2 regions of the Methylobacillus pratensis genome follow, and region 2 is predicted to be linked to the other one. Evidence: riboswitches for the same ligand, from Rfam matches in the RefSeq annotation. Region 2 holds a riboswitch; the other holds the start of a gene.
What was found. Region 2 has a riboswitch for cobalamin ahead of ACW4YW_RS02245 (TonB-dependent receptor domain-containing protein). Riboswitches for the same ligand answer to the same signal wherever they lie in the genome.
Positions count from the first base shown of each region.

Region 1: it holds a riboswitch for cobalamin, as region 2 does, so the genes downstream of both, ACW4YW_RS07810 (TonB-dependent receptor domain-containing protein) here and ACW4YW_RS02245 (TonB-dependent receptor domain-containing protein) in region 2, are expected to answer to the same signal.

Region 1 is NZ_JBSUSR010000003.1:88,871-96,878, reverse strand. Features, by position in the region: gene ilvA (threonine ammonia-lyase, biosynthetic) at 1-422, shown strand, start outside; gene ACW4YW_RS07840 (transcriptional repressor) at 484-933, opposite strand; gene ACW4YW_RS07835 (EVE domain-containing protein) at 997-1,455, opposite strand; gene ACW4YW_RS07830 (DUF2237 family protein) at 1,523-1,882, shown strand; RNA gene ssrS (6S RNA) at 1,896-2,076, opposite strand; gene ACW4YW_RS07820 (cell division protein ZapA) at 2,150-2,458, opposite strand; gene ACW4YW_RS07815 (hypothetical protein) at 2,455-2,655, opposite strand; cobalamin riboswitch at 2,773-2,994, shown strand; gene ACW4YW_RS07810 (TonB-dependent receptor domain-containing protein) at 3,110-4,960, shown strand; gene ACW4YW_RS07805 (hypothetical protein) at 5,058-5,627, shown strand; gene cobO (cob(I)yrinic acid a,c-diamide adenosyltransferase) at 5,624-6,238, shown strand; gene ACW4YW_RS07795 (cobyrinate a,c-diamide synthase) at 6,192-7,520, shown strand; gene ACW4YW_RS07790 (cobaltochelatase subunit CobN) at 7,517-8,008, shown strand, end outside.
Region 2 is NZ_JBSUSR010000001.1:491,471-499,478, forward strand. Features, by position in the region: gene ku (non-homologous end joining protein Ku) at 1-591, shown strand, start outside; gene ligD (DNA ligase D) at 604-3,120, shown strand; gene ACW4YW_RS02220 (DUF3293 domain-containing protein) at 3,303-3,737, shown strand; gene ACW4YW_RS02225 (hypothetical protein) at 4,257-4,421, shown strand; gene ACW4YW_RS02230 (hypothetical protein) at 4,780-5,091, opposite strand; gene ACW4YW_RS02235 (hypothetical protein) at 5,126-5,320, opposite strand; gene ACW4YW_RS02240 (YgaP family membrane protein) at 5,558-5,965, shown strand; cobalamin riboswitch at 6,570-6,782, shown strand; gene ACW4YW_RS02245 (TonB-dependent receptor domain-containing protein) at 6,796-7,131, shown strand; gene ACW4YW_RS02250 (TonB-dependent receptor domain-containing protein) at 7,095-7,376, shown strand; gene glgX (glycogen debranching protein GlgX) at 7,581-8,008, opposite strand, start outside.

The sequences.
Region 1 (8,008 bases), on a different contig from region 2:
CCACGGCCGCGCATATCTATGTCGGCGTCGCCATCCAGGACCCCAGCGAATCCGGCATGCTGGTCAGGCAATTGCAGGAACACGGCTTGCCGGCATTGGACCTGAGCGAGAATGAAGTGGCAAAACTGCACCTGCGCCACCTGGTAGGAGGCCATGCGCCGCAGGCCGAGCACGAGCAGGTCTACCGCTTCGAGTTCCCGGAAAAACCTGGGGCGCTGATGAATTTCCTCGACAGCATGCGTCATGACTGGAATATCAGCCTGTTCCATTACCGTAACCATGGCGCGGATTTCGGCAGGGTGCTGGTCGGCATGCAGGTGCCGCCGGGAGAGGAACAGGCATTCACCGATTTCCTGCAGAACCTGGGCTACCCGTACTGGGAGGAAAGCAACAACCCGGCTTACAAGCTGTTCCTCGGATAAGCTGAGAGCCCAAATAAAAAGCCCGCCAACTGGCGGGCTTTTTGCATACCTTGACCCTGTATCAGGCTTTGGCAGCCAAGGGGGTGCCGTAGGCGGTGATATCGTAATCGGTGAGCTCGTAGCCCAGCTCGCGCACGATCACCTTGAGACGCTCCTCGATACCGAGATCGTAGAATTCGCGAACCTCACCGGTGCTGGTGCTGACCAGGTGGCCATGGTGCTCTTCGCCGTCGTTCAACTCATACACGGCCTTGTTGTTGCCCAACTGGCTTTTCTTCAAGAGCCCTGTCTGTTCGAATTGCGCCAGTACGCGGTACACCGTGGCCAAGCCGAACTCGGAATGCTCGGTAATCAGGATCCGGTACACGTCTTCAGCCGCCAGGTGGCGCTGCTCGCTGTTACGGAAGATATCCAGCACCTTGAGACGTGGCAACGTGATTTTCAGGCCACTGTTTCTCAAATCCTGATGCGGATCCACTACTCCGTCTTCTTTTTTCGTTCCCACTATCATCTCCTTAATCAATTGAATCCTGACGCCGCAATAGCATATCACGCATTGGGATGATGCCAAGCATCAGGAAAGTAGTTTCATGATGAACTCCCAGTCCCTGGGGTCCACTGGCGTAATCGAGAGCCGGTTGCCGCGTTGCAGGATGCGCAAGTTCTGCAGCTCCGGCGTTTCACGCAATTCTTTCAAGCTCAACAAGCGCGTCTTGCGCACCAGCCTTACATCCACATTGAACCAGCGCGGACTCTCCGGCGTCGCCTTGGGGTCATAGTACTTATGGCCCTCTATAAACTGCAGGCGGTCGGGATAAGCCAGCTTGCTGACTTCGGCAATGCCCACGATGCCAGGTTCCGCACAATTGGAATGATAGAACAATACGCCATCGCCGACCTTCATCTGGTCTCGCATGAAGTTGCGCGCCTGGTAATTGCGCACCCCGTACCAATCTACCGTCTGATCGGGGAAGGAAGCCAGGTCATCGATCGACACGTCGGATGGCTCGGATTTCATCAACCAGTAACGCATGAAATTCTCAAATCAACACAGATTCCGTATCATAACCCGAGTCGCATTCAATTTCAGAATCTCCAGCATGGCCCGCAACGTCCTTGGCACTACATTACAACCTTGCAGCATGGACCCGATCACCGGGTTCACCCGCAGCGGCAGCTGCGAAACCGGGCCCGAAGACATCGGCAGCCATACCGTGTGCGCCATGATGACCGAGGAATTCCTCGCATTCTCTCTCTCCAGGGGCAACGACCTCAGCACGCCGCGGCCGGAATACGGCTTCCCCGGGCTGGCGCCGGGCGAGCGCTGGTGCCTGTGCGCATCGCGCTGGCACGAAGCTGCCGAGGCAGGCTATGCCCCGCCAGTGGTGCTGGAAGCGTCCCACGAGCGCGCATTGGAGATTGTCAGCCTTGCCGACCTGGAATACCACGCCTTGAGATAAAGGGCTGAAATGGGAGTTCCCCGCAAATGCCATCCGGACCGGCATCCTGAACCTGTACGGTTCAAGTGGTAACGACCTAAAGCTACGTTAGGTACACCCGCATCGGAGCGCGCACACTGTTACTTAACAGACCGAAACCAAAGCCAAATTTATGGTTCAAGGAATCTATGGCCCGAACAGCACCGCAGGGAACAAAGGGAAGAAGCCAGGATCATCCGGCCTCTGAAAACTTGTGGCAGTTGAACTGTCTTGGATTAAAAAACCGCTTTAAAACAGCTGGTTTTGATCGTCGCCGACGGCAGTATCAATCTGCTCCTGCATGGAAGCAATTCTACGCTTGAAATCGCCAATGTCAAAACCGCCGGCATCCGTCGTCAATAGCTCATGCGCGATATTGAGCGCCGCCATGATGGCAATCTTCTCGGCACCGACCACCTTGCCGGTATCGCGGATTTCGCGCATTTTCTTGTCGAGATAATCGACCGAGCGCAACAAGGCCTCGCGCTCATCGTCAGTACACGCGATCGTCAGCTCGCGCCCCATGATGCTGACATCGACGCCACGCACGCTGCTCATACGGTTCCCTCCGGAAGACGCTCGATCAGGGCCTGCAGCTTCTGGCTGGCAAGCTCCATGTTTTCCTTCATCTGCTTGTTGTCATCCTGGGAGCGCACAAGCTCCTGACGGAGCTCAAGATTTTCAGCACGCAACAATTGGCATAGGGATATCAGCCGCGTGAGCTTTTCTTCCAACGTGATCAAATCAGCATTCATGGCGCCACTATAATTGCAAAATCAGCACATGGTCAACTGCACCCAAGAATTTATGGCATGTTTACAACACCTTATATTAAAAACTTATTTCACCGTATAAAGTGCGAATCATTTATAATCGCCAACAAGTTTTGAGGTGTCCTTGGCCTGTTCATGGCGCAAGGGTGAAACTGGGAAACAGGTGCGTGGCATCCCGACGTCGCGATCCACAATGCCTGTGCTGCCCCCGCAACGGTAAGCAAGCCGATAAGCCACATGCCACTGTGAGATGTTTTCATGGGAAGGCGGCGTATCACTGATCTTGCAAGCCCGGAGACCGGCCTGAAGACGACTAGGAAGTGCTGCGGGGATGCGGCTGACCGATGACCATCCGGCGACGGATCATGCTCCCTGCACACTCTCACTCGTTACCAGCTCTCGCGGGGCCGCGGGAGTCTTATGGAGTTTGCAGTTGATGTTCCGATTTTCCCTGGGTACCGTCGCCCTTGCCTCGATTTATTCCCTACCCTTGGCAGCCAATGCTGCCGACATCCGGCTAGAAGACACGATTGTCACGGCTTCGCGTACCGAACAGAAAATCAGCGAAGTGATCGGCGATGTATCCGTCATTACCTCTGATCAAATCGAGAAGGCCGGCCAAACTACATTGGCAGAACTGCTTGCAACGCAACCTGGGATTGAAATAACCAGCAACGGAGGTGTTGGCAAATCCACGGATATTTTCATGCGCGGCGCCAATAGCACCCATACCCTGATCTTGGTCGATGGCGTACGCATCAGTTCCGCCACCACTGGCGTGACGGCAATACAGCATATTCCGCTGAGCCAGATTGATCGGGTGGAAATCCTGCGCGGGCCTGCCAGTGGTATGTATGGCGCTGATGCCATTGGCGGCGTCATCCAGATATTCACCAAGAAAGGCCAAGGCACGCCTACGTTCAATGCCTCGGCCGGACTCGGCACTTACGGTACGGCCATCGGCGAAGCAGGGGTAAGCGGCCGCATCGGCAACACCAGCTATAGCCTTCAAGGCGGCATGACCCATGTGCATGGCATCAGCTCCTTGCGCAACAAGAATGCCAGAGGTTACAACAGCGATGCCGACGGCTACCGCAACCAGAACATTGCCGCCAAGCTGACACAGCACTTCGGAGAAAACCACGAAATTGGTTTCAATATTCTAGTCAGCGATGCCCGCAACTTCAATGACGGTACTACCGCAGCCTCATCCCGGTACGATCAATATATTGACCAGACCTTGTCCACCTATACCATACATAGCAAAAACCGCTTTACTGATTACTGGACAAGCCTGGTGACATTCTCACGCGGAATCGACGACCTCACGTCATACTCCAAGCAACCGACACAAACCACCAGCAACAGCATCAAAACCACGCAGGACCAGTATCTCTGGCAGAACACCTTGAATACCGCCTGGGGAACGTTCAATATCGGCATAGAGCGCAGGGAACAAAAAGCCGAAACCTTGCCCACCGCCCTGCCTGAAGACAGGCGCGATATCCAGTCCTACCTGGCTGGCTGGCAAAAACGCTTTGATAAGCATAATGTGCAGCTCAACCTGCGCAACGACGACAATTCGCAATTCGGCAACAAAACCACCGGCAGCGTGGCCTACGCCTATGAAATCACGCCACACTGGAAAGCGAATGCCGCCTACGGCACGGCCTTTGCCGCCCCGACCTTTAATCAGCTTTACTATCCGAATTTCGGCAATCCAGACCTCAAGCCCGAAGAGTCGCGCAATAAGGAAATCGGCCTGAAATACGATCATGGCAACCATCATGTGGCAGCCACTTATTACCTCAACGAAGTGGACAACCTGATCATCAATCCGAGAACCGGCAACAACTTCACGAATGTCGCGCAGAATATCAATCAGGCCAGGCTTTCCGGCCTGACCTTGAGTTACCAGGGCGTACTGGCAGGGTTCAACATACGCGCCAGCAGCGATTTCCAGCGCCCGGAAGACGAGGAAACAGGTAACCTGCTGCCAAGGCGGGCAAAGGAACATGGTGTATTTGCAATCAGCAAGCGTATCCATGGCTGGGAAATCGGCAGCGAGATCCGAAGTAGCTCCCATCGCTATAACGATACCGCCAACACCGTCAGGCTCTCCGGCTACACCTTGGTCAACCTTTATACAAACTATCAAATCAATGATGACTGGTCGCTGAACGCCAGAGTCAACAACCTGTTCGACCGCAAATACGAACTAGCCAAGGACTACGGCACCTTCGGCACCAATTTGTTCGTGTCCGTGCGCTATGCGCCGGCACTGTAATTGCGATGCGAAACCGCAACAAACTGCGTGGGCTCCGGCATTTCGGTTAAAATTCAGCGTTATTTGACCAATTGACCCCAGCCCAAGGAAGACAACCATGCTGACACTCAACAAGAACCACCAAATCATGATCGGCCTGCTGCTGGCCGCACTGCTCGTCCTCACACGCGGCCACCACTTCGCCGCGATCAACCACCTGCCCAGCGCATCCTGGGTGGTGTTCTTCCTGGCAGGCGTCTACCTGCGTCCAGTCTGGGTGTTTCCTGCGCTACTTGTCTTGGCTGCGGGCCTGGATTTCGCCGCCGTGACCTGGGGCGGCGTGGACAACTTCTGCACCTCGCCGGCCTACGGCTTCCTGTTGCCGGCCTACGGCACGCTCTGGCTCGGCGGCCGCTGGTTCGCCAAGCACTACCAGTTCGCCTTCAAGAGCCTGGCCACGCTCGCCGCTACCGTGGTCGCCAGCAGCTTCGTCTGCCATTTGTTCTCCAGCGGTGGCTTCTATTTCTTCTCCGGCCGCTATGCCGAGCCGACCCTGGCCGAATTCCTGCCGCGTATCGCCAAGTATTACCCATCCTCACTGGGCACGTTGGCGTTTTACGTGGCGACTGCCGCCATCATCCACATCGTGGTGAAGGCGCTCTACGCTGATCACAAACGTACCGCATGACCGACCAGGAAAAACCAGACCTCAACCAGCGCCATTCCGAAAGAATGGCGCGCAAGAAAACCGTCATCGACGCCAAGATAGAGGCCGCGCGTATCGAGCGCGGCCTGTTCCTGGTCAATACCGGCAACGGCAAGGGCAAATCCACCGCCGCCTTCGGCCTGCTCGCCCGCGCGCTCGGCCATGGCCTGAAGGCCGTGGTAGTGCAGTTCGTCAAGGGCCGTTCCGACACCGGCGAGGAAGCCTTCTTCCGCAACCAGCCCAATGTCGCCTGGCATGTGATGGGCGAAGGCTTCACCTGGGAAACCCAGAACCGCGAGCGCGACGTCGCCGCCGCCCAACAAGGCTGGCAGGCCGCGCAAGCCGCGCTCAGGGATGAAAGCGTGGGCGTGGTCATCCTCGACGAGCTCAACATCGTCCTTAAATACCATTACCTCGACCTGCAGCAAGTACTGGCAGATATCGCCGCCCGTCCCGCCATGCAGCATGTGGTCGTCACCGGCCGTGCCGCCCAGCCCGAACTGGTCGAACAAGCCGACACCGTCACCGACATGACCATGGTCAAGCATGCCTTCAAGAACGGCGTGCAGGCGATGCCAGGGGTGGAGTGGTAAGCTCGTGGCAGCCAGTTGCCCGGCATTGCTGCTGTCCGCGCCAGCCTCCAACCAGGGCAAGACCTTGGTATCTGCCGCATTGACACGTGCCTGGCGCAACCAAGGCCTGACAGTACAAGCCTTTAAGTGCGGGCCTGATTTTCTCGACCCGATGATCCTGCAAGCCGCGGCAGGCAGGCCGGTTTACAACCTCGACCTTGCCATGTGCGGCGCGGACGACATTGCCGCCCGGCTATATCAGGCCGCGCAGGACTCCGACGTCATCCTCGTGGAGGGCGTGATGGGCCTGTATGACGGCAGCCCGAGCAGCGCCGACATCGCGGCACGGTTCCAGCTCCCCCTTGCGCTCACTATCGACGCTAGCGGCATGGCGCAGACTTTCGGCGCATTGGCTGCCGGGCTGTTTGCCCACCGGCCTGAACTGATCCCCGCAGGCGTGATCGCCAACCGCACCGGCAGCGCCGGGCATGGCGTCTTGCTGCGCGACAGCCTGCCGACGGATATTCCCTGGCTGGGCGCGTTGCAGAAACAGGAAGCGCTTGCGCTGCCGGAACGGCACCTGGGCCTGTTCCGCGCCGATGAAATCGACGGTCTGGAGCAGCGCATCGCGCAGGCTGCGACGTTGCTGACGGAATCAGGCGCGTTGCCCTTGCCGCCTGAAACCGTTTTCTCGCCTCCATCCCCTGTAAACGATGTGCAACGATTGCTCGCAGGCAAGACCATCGCCATCGCGCGCGACGAGGCCTTTTGCTTCATCTATCCCGCCAATCTCGATTGCCTGCATGCGCTGGGCGCGGAAACCGTCTTCTTCTCGCCGCTGCATGACGAGGCGTTGCCTACAGGAATTGACGCGATCTGGCTGCCGGGCGGCTATCCCGAGCTGCATCTTGCAAAGCTAAGCAGCAACCAAGCCATGCGCCCGGCCTTGCAGCAGGCTTGGCGGCAAGCGCTGCCGATACTGGCGGAATGCGGCGGCATGATGGTGGTGACGGACAGCATCAACCAGCAGCCCGGTTTTGGATTGCTGCCCGGCGCTTGCAGCATGCAGCCGCGGTTCCAGGGGCTAGGCGTGCAATTCGCCGAGTTGCCGGAAGGCAGGCTGCATGCGCATACCTTCCATTACTCCCGCCTTGAGACGGCGTTGACGCCCTACGCACAGGCAATCACCCAGCGCGGCAAGCCGGGCGAGGTTATCTATCGCCACGGCAGCCTCACGGCGAGCTACCTGCATTTCTATTTCCCATCCAACCCTGCGGCAGTTGCCCGGTTATTTGCCTCATGAAGCATTTCTTTCCAGCCCTGCTCGGGATTGTTCTCGTCACCAGCCAGGCACCTGTCCAGGCCGCCACGTTGTTCGGCGTGGTGTCGGACCGCACTGCGCCTGCCGCGGCCGAGGCGGCAAAGCAAGCCCTGCAGCCATCCGGCAAACAGGACCGCATCATCCTACGCACGCAATCCCAGGTGCTCGCGGCGGACAGCAAGACCCTGCAGCGCTGGCTGCGCGATGCCGATGCGGTATTCGCCGTGGCAGTCTACGGCGAGGCATCGCAGCAACTGCAAAGCCAGATGCAGCAGCTTGGCACGAAAAAGCCGCGCAACTTCATCGCCTTCAACGGCGAAAGCGCACTCTCGCTGCAAAGCCGCTGGCAAGGGGAAGCCGTCAGCAGTTTTTCCCATGCCAAGAGCCTGACGCTGACGCAGAACAATCTTTCTGAAAAAGTCGCTAACCTTGCGCAACAACACGCTGCCGCGCGGCAATGGCTGGGCCTG
Region 2 (8,008 bases):
ACCATCGATATCCTGTCGTTTGTCGAAGTCAGCGATATTCCCATCATGTTCTTTGACCAGCCCTACTATTTGGTGCCCGCCAAGGGCGGCGAGAAAGTCTATGCCCTGCTGCGCAAGACCTTGGAGAAATCGGGCAAGCTGGGGTTGGGGCAGGTGGTGATCCGCACAAAACAGCACCTTGCGGCGCTGATGCCGTTCCAGGATGTCATCGTGCTTAACCTGCTGCGTTACCAGGAGGAGCTGCGCGAGCTGCCTGAAATACCCCAGCCCAGGGCAGGCAAGCAAAGCCAGGTGTCCGTCAAGGAGGTCGAAATGGCCTTGTCGTTGGTGGAGGACATGACCGAGCCTTGGAACCCTAGGCAATACCAGGATACTTTCCGGCAGGACATCATGGCGCTGGTGAAGAAAAAAGTGAAGGCCAAGCAAACCCATATCCTCACCGAGCCGAATGAGGAAGAGGATGGGCAGGCCGCAGCAAAACCCAGCAACGTGGTGGACCTGATGCAATTGCTCAAGGCCAGCATCGGGGAAAAAGCCAGCCGCAGGGTCCCTGAAAAACCGGCCAAGCCTGGCCGCAGGCGTTCGGCTTGATTGGAGCTCATCATGGGATTGCAGAAATATTGGAAAAAGCGCGATTTCAAGATCACTCAGGAGCCGCGCGGCCAGGTTGAAAAATCAGGCGGGCAGCTCCGGTTCTTCATCCAGAAGCATGATGCGCGACGCCTGCACTATGATTTCCGGCTTGAGCTGCAAGGCACGCTGAAAAGCTGGGCGGTGCCCAAGGGCCCCAGCCTGGATCCCAGCGAAAAGCGTTTGGCCGTGGAGGTGGAAGACCACCCTCTCGCCTACGGAAGTTTTGAAGGCGACATCCCTGCGGGCCAATACGGCGCAGGGCATGTCATGCTCTGGGATCAAGGCACCTGGGAAGCCATCGGCGACCCGCTGCAAGGCTACAAGAAAGGCACTCTCAAGTTCCGGCTGCACGGCCACAAATTGCAAGGCAAATGGGCGCTGGTGCGTATGAAACCCCGAGGGGGAAAGCAAGGAGAAAAAGAAGCCCAACCCAATTGGTTGCTGATCAAGGAACAAGACGAGCAAGCCCGCAGCGGACCGGAAGCCAGCATCACCGAGACCTCCGGCGAATCTGTCAGTGCGCTTCCTCTCAATAGCGAACTTGTATCGCCGGCAGGCGTGGATAATGAAAGTATGTCCACAGAGGCTGCCGCCATGCCGGCCGCTTACCAACCCCAGCTTGCCACCCTGGTCAGCCATGCCCCTGAAGGCGACCAATGGCTGTCGGAACTGAAATACGACGGTTATCGCGCCTTGACGCGGATTGAAGAAGGTAAGGTAAAGATGCTGACCCGCAATGGCCACGATTGGTCGGCCAAGTGGCCGGTGCTTGCAGAAGCGCTCTCCAATTTGCCTGCCGACACTGCATGGTTGGATGGAGAAGTCGTCGCGATGGAGGCAGATGGCAGCATCAGCTTTCAGGCCCTGCAAAATGCGGTGCGACTGGGGAACGAGGCCAAACTTGCCTACTTTGTCTTCGACTTGCTCTACCTTGATGGGCATGACTTGACACAGCTTCCCCTGCTGCAGCGCAAGGAGCTTTTGCAAACATTGCTTGCCAACCAGCCATCGCAAGGCCATTTACGCTTCAGCGACCACATCGCCGGCAACGCGCCCGAGGTGTTCAAGCACGCTTGCCTGCACGGCCTGGAAGGCATCGTGGTCAAGCATACCAAGGGAAAATACCTGCAACAGCGTTCCGATGAGTGGCTCAAGGTCAAATGCGGCTTGCGCCAGGAGTTCGTCGTGGCAGGCTACACCGACCCGGCAGGCAGCCGCGAGTCATTCGGGGCTTTATTGCTTGGCGTGCATGAAGAGAGCGGAACACTGCGCTATGCAGGCCGCGTCGGCACGGGCTTCAACCAGGACAGCCTCAAGCTGATCGCCAAGGAATTCCCCAAGCTCAGCAGCGCCAAGCCGGCATTCGCAAACCCGCCGCGCGGGCGTGAAGCGCTCGGGGTGCATTGGCTCAAGCCTGTATTGGTCGCCGAAGTCAAATTTGCCCAATGGACCAGCGATGGCCTGGTACGACATGCGAGCTTTGTCGGCCTGCGTAGCGATAAGCCGGCGGAACAGGTTGTACATGAAATAGCAAAAAAGCACGTCAGCACCGCCAAGCAATCCGCCAAGAAAGCACCCCAACCCCAGCCTGGCCATCATGAGGCGCAAGTGGCGGGAATCAGGCTCAGCAACCCGGCCAAGGTACTGTTTGCGGAAGATGGCCTTACCAAGCTGGACATCGCCCGCCATTACGCGGCGGTGGAAAAATGGATACTGCCCTACCTCCATAACAGGCCGATATCCATCGTGCGCTGTCCCGACGGCTACAACCATCACTGTTTTTTTCAGAAACACGTCACGCAAGGCAAGCACCATCACCTGAAGGCGGTACAACTGGACAGCAAGGGAGGACAGCCGGAATACTTTATGGCGAACACCCTGCCGGCCATCGTGGAGCTGGTACAGCTTGGGGTATTGGAGCTCCACTCCTGGGGATCGCGTTATCCGCATACATCCCTGGCAGACAGGCTCATCTTCGACCTGGACCCGGCCCCCGGCTTGCCCTGGGAGCGGGTCACCGAGGCGGCGTTATTGTTGCGGGGCCTGCTGGAAGAGCTGGAGTTGGCATGTTTCGTCAAGACGACCGGTGGCAAGGGATTGCACGTTGAAGTGCCGATCAAGGCGGAACATCCTTGGGAACTGGTGAAAGCCTTTACCCAAGGAATCGCCCGTCATGTCGAAACGCAGATACCCGAGCGCTTCACGTCCAATCTCTCGAAAAAGAAACGCGAAGGACGCATCTTCATCGATTACCTGCGCAACAGTGCGGGCGCCACCGCTGTCGTGCCCTACTCCACCCGCGCCAAGGCGGGCGCCCCGGTGGCGACTCCCCTGACATGGGACGAGGTCGGGCAGCAGATCCACTCCGATACTTTCAACATCAACAATATTAGCGAGCGCCTTGCACAGCTAAAGACCGATCCTTGGAAAGGCTACCTTGCCCATCGCCAAAGACTGGGAGCAAAGGTACTCAAGCTGTTTACTTGATGGCTGGATTTCATATCGTTTCGTTATTGCCATATACAAAGTGACAATGCTGATTTTGCCGCAAAGGTGGCCCTCCCATACTGGCTTTAGGCTCTTTGCACGGCCTGCGACCTCCCGTCGTAGCGGATTAAGAGATTTTCGTTTGCAAAACATCTTTTAGACTAATCTTTTTGGACTCTTTCATGAACATCTCGCCACAGAGCGCCCTATCGCCGCAATTAATTGTGGCATATCAGGATGCCGACTATGTGGTGAACCATGACCAACAGGCTTTCGTGATGCGAATCGGCCTTGCCAGCCCGGAAATGGACAAGCTGCTGGAGCAGCATGCGGCTACCGCCATGGCCATCATTTCCGCGTTCAATCCGCTCAGCAAGCCAGCAGACGAAACCATCAATATCCAAAACACCGCGAAGCTGGGCAACGAGCTCAAGAATCGCCGTCTTGAATTCAGGAAAGGCTTGGCGAGATCGAGATCCAACCAGTGGACGGAAGAAAATTTCGTCGTTATCGGCGTCACCCTGGATGCTGCAATGGAACTGGGTAAGCTGTATCACCAAAATGCCATTGTGTTTTACGAGAAATGCGGCACCGCGCAATTAACCCTCTTGCGATAAAAAAATTACAACCTGCGTGAAGGTTGCCTCGGTATCGCGCCTTCATGCAATTGCTGGCCCAAAAAACCACCACTTCAACAGGCTCAAGGCGAGAAGCATCAAGATGACGATGCCAATGACCAGCCCTGCTCCATATTCGGGTTTCCATTTCATGTGGTTGAACTCCTTGCTTTTGCTATTTTTCCGACCGCAGCTTAATAAGACTTTTCGGCATTGGGAATGCGGATTGCCCCGTTCATTCTGAAAGCTATTCGCTAGAGCCTAGCTTCCTGGTCCTAGGTGTCAGTAGTCCTAAAAGGGGCTAAGTATTTACCAGAGCAATCTTCACTTTGCGCAAAGTAAACAAGCAGCCGATCCGTTGCGGAAATCTGACAAATCTATCAGCCAACGACGGATGAAGTGGCAAGCGTGAACGGCATAAAGTGGAATCACGTTGCTTTTAACCAATGATCCTTGCTCCAGATGAATGACATCTTCAGCAACGTACCGTCTGGACAAGGACCCAAAGGAGATAAAACCATGGCAAATAGTACACAGAACAAACAAGGCGGTACCCATGAGCAACACGTCAAGGCTGGCAGCCAAAGCCATAAAAACCAGCCGCAATCGGCAGGCAGCAATACCCGCGGTGGTAGCCGGGAGCAACATGCCAAGGCAGGCAGCCAAAGCCATAAAAACCGCTAAGTCGGCATAAGCATGCATCAGCAAATGGGGACCACCCTTTGCTGATGTTCGCCAATATGCAACAGGAAAGCCCGCGTCATGCACAAGTAAGAGGCTTCGTATGGACACCGACAATATCCTTTCCCAGATTGTTTCCTCCAACCTGAGAATGCAGGGATTTGCTGATCAGCGCATTGGAAGTAGTCCCAACCAATTGCGACTTGCATGAGAAAACCCATGAGGCGATGCAGATCAATATCGCCTTGACAGATAGCCTGTCTAAGGAACCAGAATAGGCAATGTGCATCAGGCATTGTCGGAGCCACATCCACAAATGCGATTGTTCCGCTTTACTTCCAATCCTGAATGTTGCGTATGCTCATCCCGATTCAGAAAATAACCCACGGGGAGGGGTGATCCTTTTCAAGCGCGCGGGAATGCCGTTACTCAATGTGGTCTTCAACGCATCGACCATGCCCACGTCAGCCAATTTCACCTTTATAAGAAATCTCTGGCCACCAGCCGTTTCCATCGAACGGGAACCTATGGAGTGGAAATCCCCGAACACTGCATCATGGAAACTCAGAGGAACATTTTCAGATGTCTCGATCACAGAGTATTTCCCTGTGGAATAGGCTTTTAAGGTAAACAGCCTTTTAGCATTATCTGCGGCAATCACTATCCATTTCATTGAGAAGCTCCATCTGATCCCATTGGGAAACAGATCAAAATATTTGGTCAATTAATTTAATGGCATATTGGCGAGCCTGGAGTTTTGCCTCCTCCCAAGAGGATAGAGGTTTGACCCAAGGATGATGCTCTATGCGGTCAATCAAAACGGAATAAGTGACTCCCACATCAAAGAATTTAGATCCTTTAATTTGGACATCGAAATCCTTGTATTTAAAAGACTCAATCATTTTATTCCCCATTATTGACTCATGTGGCCAGATTAAATCAGCTTCTATCGGTAAAACATATCAGCGGAAACCCATCCAATTTGTCAGTCGAGTTCTCATCATTTGTCAGAATTACTTAACCTAAAAAACAAAATTATTTTTCCCTTAAAAAATTATCTATTTTCACAAAACCGGAAGGAATTACGCACCGGAAGAAAGGTCTTATTCATTCAAGCTATGAATCTCAAGGAAACTACCATGGCAACAGACAATCTTGAAATCAACAATAATAGCGACCGAGTCCGCAGTTCTACAACCGAGAGCGTCAACGATGAGATAGACCGCCAAACCGACCGCAATATTAAAGCGTTCTCCGCCCTCGGCGAAGAGGGAGTAAAGGCGCGTATCCAACAATTGGATAAGGAGTGGGATATTGAAAGAGTATTGGAAGTTAATGCCTCCACCCTAGCGCTCACCGGGTTGGCACTTGGGGTATTTGTTAACAAGAAATGGCTATTCTTGCCAGCGGGAGTATTAACTTTCTTGCTACAACATGGGCTTCAGGGGTGGTGCCCTCCGCTTCCAATCCTGCGCATGCTCGGCGTTCGTACCAGGGGCGAAATCGATCGGGAAAAATATGCTTTGCTTGAATCGATCAAAGGTTAAATGAGCGGCAGCATCAGTGTGGATTAAATCAGCTTTAGGCCTGTCGCCATTAAAAGGATGAACAGTACGGTTACAACGATGACAAACCAAAAGAAAGAGTCAGGTTGCTTCATTATCAATTTCTAATACGTTAATTAAGGTTTATTTATTTTCCCAAATCGCATAAGCCACCTGCTCAATGGCTGATCAGCCCAATCTCTTATTGTCCGTGTATAAGTGAACCTCGCCGCAAGGCTGGCTCAACCTGAGCTAATCAGCGGGGTAATTCTAAAAAATATTGCGGCAGCAACTCTATCAGACACGACTGATTTTCTTGCAGGAGGATTCTGACAACACTGCTATGCAATGAATCTCGGTCAGACAGCAGCTATCTATATACCACTTTGCTTAAAGCACCAGAAAATTGTATGACAGCCAAGACATGGCAATAAACAAGATCGTAATTTCAGTCAGGCTAAATTTGAACATGATGCTCTCCTTGTCATGGTTAGAAGCATCATATCGTTAGCGCTTGATCGTTCTAAGAAGACGGTTTCCGATTTGCATGTCAGTCATGTCTGAGTCTCGGCGATCATATTCGTGTTGCTTTTTACATATGCAAAACCTACCATAGCGCCCATACGGTTCTGTACCAATGCATATTGGTCAGATTAATAGGGAATCCGGTGAAGACAAGATGATCTTAATCCGGAACTGCCCCCGCAACTGTAATCGATGAGTCTGCTTGCCAATCTCGCCACTGGACAACCATCCGGGAAGGCCGCAATCAAGATGATGACCCGAGAGTCAGGAGACCTACCGTATACAGATACGTTGAAGCAAAGGGTGGGGTGGGTATCAAGCACAAGCTGTCGGATGCCAGGGGCGAAGTGTCCTTGTCGCTTTTCCACATCGCCAAGGACAACATCATCACCTATAACAGTTTATTCTTTGCCGGCACACTACAAGGCGGCGAGCTTTCCTCGCGCGGTATTGAACTCTCGACCATTCTCTTCCCCGCACCTCATTGGCGAATCGACTTGAATGCGACAGCGCTCAATGCCCGCTATGACGATTTGGCGGATCTTTACAACGAGTCCAGAATGGCAAAATCCCCGCGAACGTCCCCGAGCATACCACGAATGCCTGGATTCACTACCAGCAGCCGCAATGGGAGGCCGGTATAGGCGCCCATTATGTAGGGAAACGTTATGTATATGGTGATTTTGATAGCCTTGATGACATTGCTGCAATGAGCGGCTATACCGTGTTCGATGCCAGCGCCGCCTGGCATGTGAGCCAGCAGATGACGCTGCGCGCCAATATCCGCAACCTCACGGACAAGTTTTACAGCGCATTTGCTTACTCAGCCACCCAGCAACTCGTGGGCACCCCGCGGCAGATCGAGTTGACGGCTGAGCTCCGATACTAATTTTAATTCTTTTTACTCACACAATGCCCGGCCTGCATGCTCCCTTGCCGGGCATTTATCGACTGTGCGACATCGCCACTTCCCTTACAGTAGCCCTATTGCTGTCCATATACTGAGGTTTTTATGAAGCAGCCTTTCTCTTGCTCTGCCACAACTCCTGTTCCTGGCTTGGCAATAGCGGGTTGGTTTTATTCCTAACGCAACCTATACGATCAGCTTGCCTTCATAAACATAGATAGAGCGCGGTTCCAGCTCCAACTCATCCCCTTGCTGGTTGGGAATCGGCTTGAGCGGGGTATCCAACAACAGCTTCCAATCATAGCTGTCGCAGTAGGGAATACGGGCAGGCACTGTCACATGGGATGCGTTGATCATGACCAATATTGCGCGCCCTGTCTTGTCTGGCGGTACGAACTTGACTGCCATGGCCTTGTTGCACGGATCATTCCAGTCCTCGTTGCTCATGGGTTCGCCGTTGACATTGAACCAGGCCACGTCTGAATTGCCATGCTCGTTCAGTTTGCCCGTGACAAATTCGGCACGGGAAATGGCGCTGTGCTTTTTGCGCAGTTCCGCCAACGCCCCGACAAAGTCGATCAAGGCGTCGTCGGCATTGTCCCAGTTGACCCAGC